DNA from 2 places in the Serratia sp. 2723 genome. Region 2 is predicted to be linked to the other one. Evidence: predicted binding sites of a transcription regulator. Region 2 holds the regulator's gene; the other holds the start of a gene.
The links. The regulator Fur, encoded in region 2, represses iron uptake genes when iron is present. The targets are predictions, from matches to a motif close to ATAATAATGAGAACNACTATCAA.

Region 1: the regulator Fur is predicted to act here: its motif matches at 1,661-1,683, upstream of gpmA (2,3-diphosphoglycerate-dependent phosphoglycerate mutase).

Annotation. Positions count from the first base shown of each region.
Region 1 covers NZ_JBNDIN010000006.1:324,273-327,414, forward strand. The annotation lists gene galM (galactose-1-epimerase) at 1-861, shown strand, start outside; gene ABIE29_RS12205 (PsiF family protein) at 1,049-1,387, shown strand; gene gpmA (2,3-diphosphoglycerate-dependent phosphoglycerate mutase) at 1,714-2,466, shown strand; gene ABIE29_RS12215 (M48 family metallopeptidase) at 2,519-3,142, opposite strand, start outside.
Region 2 covers NZ_JBNDIN010000003.1:58,090-61,231, reverse strand. The annotation lists gene ABIE29_RS05170 (beta-N-acetylhexosaminidase) at 1-1,526, shown strand, start outside; gene fur (ferric iron uptake transcriptional regulator) at 1,671-2,117, opposite strand; gene fldA (flavodoxin FldA) at 2,427-2,966, opposite strand.

The DNA.
Region 1 (3,142 bases), on a different contig from region 2:
TACCTGCATCAGGGGGCCTATCTGGGGGCCACGGTCGGGCGCTATGCCAACCGCATTGCACATGCCAGCCTGAACATTGATGGCAAGCCACACCCGCTGATCGCCAATCAGGGGGAGCACCAACTGCACGGCGGGCCAAACGGCTTTCACGCTCGCCGCTGGCAGATCGTAGAGCAGGATGAGCAGCAGGTGATTTATCAGCTCCATTCGCCGGACGGCGACCAAGGTTTCCCTGGCAACCTCGACGTGACGCTGAGCTACCGGCTAACCGCCGATCACCGGCTGGAGATTGAATATCAGGCACAAACCGATCGCGCCTGCCCGGTCAATCTGACCAACCATGCCTATTTCAATCTGGATGGTGCTGGCCACGACGCCCGGCAACAGCGCTTGCAGCTGTTCGCCGATCATTATCTGCCCGTGGACAGCGATGGCATCCCCAATGCCGATCTGGCGGCGGTTGCAGGCAGCGGGATGGATTTCCGCCAGCCGAAAACCCTGCAGCAAGATTTATTGCACGACCGCGATCAGCAGCGGGTTAAGGGTTACGACCATGCCTACCTGCTGCACGACACCTGCCACCGGTTGGCAAGCCCGGCGGCTCACCTGTGGTCTGCCGACGGCAAGGTCGCGATGACGGTGTTTACCACCGCGCCAGCAATCCAGCTATACAGCGGCAATTATTTGGGTGGCACACCGGCGCGCGACGGCGGTAGCTACCAAAATTACGCCGGCGTGGCGCTGGAAAGCGAGTTCCTGCCGGATAGCCCGAACCACCCAGAATGGCCGCAGCCGGATTGTTGGCTACAACCTGGCCAGCGTTATCAGAGCGCAACGCACTATCAGCTTATTCCTATCTGAGCCGCCACGCCCCTTGTCATGCGGTAAGGGGCGTGATTGTTATAATTGCTTACATTGCCCCCCCAGGCCGTTACCTTTCATTATTGCCAACCCCGCACTAGAATCAGGCTACCGTGGTATGCACCAGCCCGTGAGTGATATCACAATTTTCGGCCTGCTGGCCGTTCAATAGCTGAAGGAACACCTAATGCGTCTGATTACTGCACTTCCATTACTGGCAGGTTTACTGCTGAGCACCAACCTGATGGCTGCCGACACCGCGGCAAAAACGCCTTCTCCGGCGCAGGCTGCCCAGCAAAAACGCATGACCGATTGTAATCAACAGGCTACCACCCAATCGCTGAAAGGTTCTGACCGCACCACCTTCATGAGCACCTGCCTGAAGGCTGAAGGCCACAATACCGAGAAGGCCCTGACGCCGCAGCAGCAGAAAATGAAAAGCTGTAATGCCGACGCCGCTAAAAAGAGCCTGAAAGGTGACGAGCGCAAAACCTTTATGAGTAGCTGCCTGAAAAAAACCGCCTGAACGCATTAACGCGGTGGCGCGGGTGAATAGCTCTCATTCGCGCCCTGTTACCAGCCTGAACGATTCAGCTCTTTCCTTCGCGCCCCTCTTACCTTGCGGCCAAAAATTGGCTATGGTTAATCACAATCTCCAGTAGCGGTAAGAGTTAATCCAGCTCTGTTCAAGTATGAAAGCGGGTACCGTTGGTAAGGTCATTCACCGGTATATCTTAAGGATTTCAAGCTGCAGCTTGAAAGACGACGGGTATACCGATTGCCGAGTGAATGGCCGCAGATTATAATGATATTCGTTATCATTAAACCTTCAGATTATTAAGGAGTTAAGCTATGGCTGTAACTAAGCTGGTTCTGGTGCGCCACGGCGAAAGCCAGTGGAACAACGAAAACCGCTTCACCGGTTGGTATGATGTCGATCTGTCCGACAAAGGCCGCACCGAAGCAAAAGCAGCGGGCAAGCTGTTGAAAGACGAAGGTTTCTCTTTCGATTTCGCTTACACCTCCGTACTGAAGCGTGCTATCCACACTCTGTGGAACATTCTGGACGAGTTGGACCAGGCCTGGCTGCCTACCGAAAAGTCCTGGAAGCTGAACGAACGCCATTACGGTGCGCTGCAGGGGCTGAACAAGGCCGAAACCGCAGAAAAATACGGTGATGAGCAGGTTAAACAATGGCGTCGCGGCTTCGCGGTCACACCACCAGAGCTGACCAAAGAAGATGAGCGCTACCCTGGCCACGATCCGCGTTACTCAGCGCTGAGCGAAAAAGAGTTGCCGCTGACCGAAAGCCTGGCGCTGACCATCGATCGCGTTATCCCATACTGGGACGAAGAGATCCTGCCACGCATCAAGAGCGGTGAGCGCGTGATCGTCGCGGCTCACGGTAACTCCCTGCGTGCGCTGGTAAAATATCTGGATAACCTGAGCGAAGACGAAATCCTCGAGCTGAACATCCCAACCGGCGTGCCGTTGGTGTATGAGTTCGATGAGAGCTTCAAGCCAATTAAGCGTTACTACCTGGGTAATGCCGATGAGATCGCAGCCAAAGCTGCAGCCGTCGCCAACCAGGGTAAAGCGAAGTAAGTTTTCGCCCCTGAAAAGCAACAAGCCCCCGGTGTTGAGCCGAGGGCTTTTTTTATTGCTGCTCTTTGATCCTGGCCGCTTCGATGGCCTGCAAACGCGCCTGCATCTCTGGATGGGTACTTAACCACTCCGGCACCTCTAGTGCCACGGTTGACGTGCTTGCCGCCTGTTGCAATGCACGGTAGAGATCTTCCATCGCCGATAACGAACGCCCCTGACGCTGCATTTCTGCGATTGCCCAGTCGTCTGCCTCACGCTCCACGCTGCGAGAGAACTGCATTTCATGCATAAACGAGGCCGATTGCAGCAAGGTATCACCGATGCCGCTGACGTCACCGGTCATCCACATAAACGTCAGTGCCACCAGGGATGAACGCACCACCATGCGCATTGGGTGACGGTAAGCATGATGCCCCATTTCATGGAGCATCACCGCAGCCAGGCCGTCGTCATGGGTCGCCAACTTGGCCAGATCGTCGGTGATCACCAAAGTCCCATCAGGTAACATGAACGCATTGGCAACCTCTGGCATCGCCAGCAATTTCAACTTGAGCGGAGTGCGCTCGTGCCGCATCTGCTCCGGCATCACCTGCAAGAACAGTTTCTGTAGCGCCTGCTGTTTCTCGGCGGGTAATTGCGAAGGCTTGAAACCACTGGTTTGCAGGAAATCGAGCGT
Region 2 (3,142 bases):
AAGGTTGGCGTATTGAGATCCCTGGCCTGCCAGAGTTGACCGAAGTGGGCGGCCAGCGTTGCCATGACCTGAGTGAAACCACCTGCCTGATGCCGCAATATGGCTCTGGCCCGGCACCGCACGGTGGTTTCTTCTCCCGTCAGGACTATATCGACATCGTTAAATATGCTCAGGCGCGCCAGATTGAAGTGATCCCTGAGATCGACATGCCAGCGCACGCTCGTGCAGCGATTATTTCCATGGAAGCTCGCTACAAGAAACTGCTTGCCGAAGGGAAAGAGAAAGAGGCTAACGAGTTCCGCCTGGTGGATCCGACCGATACCTCCAATACCACCTCGGTGCAGTACTTCAACCGCCAGAGCTACCTGAACCCATGCCTGGATTCGTCCAAGAGCTTTGTGGACAAAGTGATTGGTGAAGTGGCCCAGATGCACAAAGAGGCCGGCCAACCGCTGAAAACCTGGCACTTTGGTGGGGACGAAGCGAAGAACATCCGTCTGGGTGCTGGCTATACCGACGTGAAAAAACCGGAAGCGGGCAAGGGTATCCTCGATCTGAGCAAAGAAGACAAGCCGTGGGCCAAGTCGCAGGTTTGCCAGGCCATCATCAAAGACGGCAAGGTGGCAGATATGGAACACCTGCCAAGCTACTTCGGTCTGGAAGTCAGCCAGTTGGTGAAAGCGCACGGCATTGACAGAATGCAGGCGTGGCAGGACGGCCTGAAAGATGCCAAAGACTCGAAGGCCTTTGCGACCAAGCATGTGGCGGTGAACTTCTGGGATACCCTGTACTGGGGTGGTTTCGACTCGGCTAACGACTGGGCGAACAAGGGTTATGACGTGGTGATCTCTAACCCGGACTACGTCTATATGGACTTCCCATATGAAGTCAGCCCGGACGAACACGGTTATTACTGGGGCACCCGCTTCAGCGACGAGCAGAAGATCTTCAGCTTTGCGCCGAACAACCTGCCGCAGAACGCCGAAACCTCGGTTGACCGTGACGGTAACCACTTCACCGCCAAGAGCGACAAACCATGGCCGGGCGCATATGGTCTTTCCGCACAACTGTGGAGCGAAGTCGTGCGTACCGACCAGCAGATGGAATACATGATTTACCCACGTGCAGTGTCGCTTGCAGAGCGTGCATGGCACCGCGCCAGCTGGGAGCAGGATTACAAAGCTGGCCGTGAGTACAAAGGTGGCGAAACCCACCAGGTCGATACCAAAACCCTGGACCAGGACTGGCTGCGCTTTGCTAACCTGATTGGTCAACGTGAGCTGGCCAAGATGGATAAAGCGGGCGTGAGCTATCGCCTGCCGGTTCCAGGTGCACGTATCGTCGGTGGTCAGTTGGAAGCGAATATTTCTCTGCCAGGTTTGGGGATTGAATATTCCACCGACGGCGGCAAACAGTGGCAGCGCTATGACGATAAAGCGCGCCCTGCGGTAGCGGGTGACGTGCAAATCCGTGCAATCAGCCCGGACGGCAAACGCTTCAGCCGCGCCGAACCGGTGAAAGCGTAAAATAGTGCGAGGTGAGAGCAAACTGCAATAGTGATCATTGAGTGGATATTTTTCCCCGGGCCTGTCCGGGGATTTTTTTCTCTGTCATCCGGGCATAAAAAAACCGCCATGTAGGCGGTTTTCGCGTTCTGGCGCGGGCCAGAATCAATTCTTGTCGTGCAGCGCTTCGTTCTCGCGGCAATCGCCGGTTTCACAGTGGCCGTACAGGTACAGGCTGTGGTTGGTGAGCTTGATACCGTGTTGCTTGGCGATATCGCGCTGACGCACTTCGATGGATTCGTCGCTGAACTCGATCACTTTGCCGCAGTCCAGGCAAATCAGGTGATCGTGGTGGTGTTGCTGAGTCAGTTCGAATACCGACTTGCCGCCTTCAAAATTGTGGCGTGTCACAATACCTGCGTCGTCAAACTGGTTCAGCACGCGGTATACCGTGGCCAGGCCAATTTCTTCGCCCATATCTATCAGTTTTTTGTACAGATCTTCCGCACTGACGTGATGGCATGCCGGATCCTGCAAGACTTCCAGGATTTTGAGTCGCGGAAGAGTGACTTTTAAGCCAGCCTTCTTCAATGCGGAGTTGTTATCAGTCATGCGGATTCAGTCCTGTTACTATGCTAATCAAGTTGAGGCGTTCTCGCCTATGGCATCGGTCGGCACAAAGCGTTAATCGCGTCTCATTATAGAACCGGTTGCTGCAAATAGAAACCGCCGGTTGTTAACAAACATATCTTTGCACTTTTACAGGGTAATCATGCAAAGCTTTGATGGATGGGATAAACCGATGTCTTAGTCTACCGTGGCGAGGCAGGAAGTTACAAACTTGTAGCTTCTATTGCTCTAATCCGTGATGCCGATAACAGAAGGGCGCAGTATACGGCGCCCCTACAATATGTTCAGAGCTTAGCCGACGATCTCGGCCAGGCTCAGCTCTTCACTGATTTGCTTGACCCAGGCGTCTACGCGTTCGTTGGTCAGCTCAGGTTGACGATCTTCGTCAATGGCCAGCCCGATAAAGTGATCGTCATCTGCCAGACCCTTGGAGGCTTCGAAATGGTAGCCTTTGGTTGGCCAATGGCCGACGATGGCCGCACCGCGTGGTTCAATGATGTCGCGGATGGTGCCCATCGCATCGCAGAAATATTCCGCGTAGTCTTCCTGATCGCCACAGCCAAACAGCGCTACCAGCTTGCCGTTAAAGTCGATATCTTCCAGCGTCGGGAAGAAATCATCCCAGTCGCACTGTGCTTCGCCGTAGTACCAGGTTGGGATACCGAGCAGCAGGATGTCAAACGCTGCCAGATCTTCTTTACTGCTTTTGGCGATGTCGTGGATTTCTGCCACGTCGTTGCCGAATTTTTGCTGAAGCGTCTTTTGGATCATCTTGGCAATGTTTTCGGTATTGCCAGTGTCGCTGCCAAAGAAAATGCCTACATGAGCCATAGTGAGAATAACCTTTTAATTCAAATGAATGTATTGCGTAAACGCGGCCTGAGGCGCTGCCAAGGGAAGGCTTGCTCAGCCGTAAATGCGTATCATGCCAGAAATTTGCCCTGAGGTTTTATCGCGTTTATGCGATGCCTCAGCGGAGGTGGAACCGATCTGGCGTCATCCTTAAC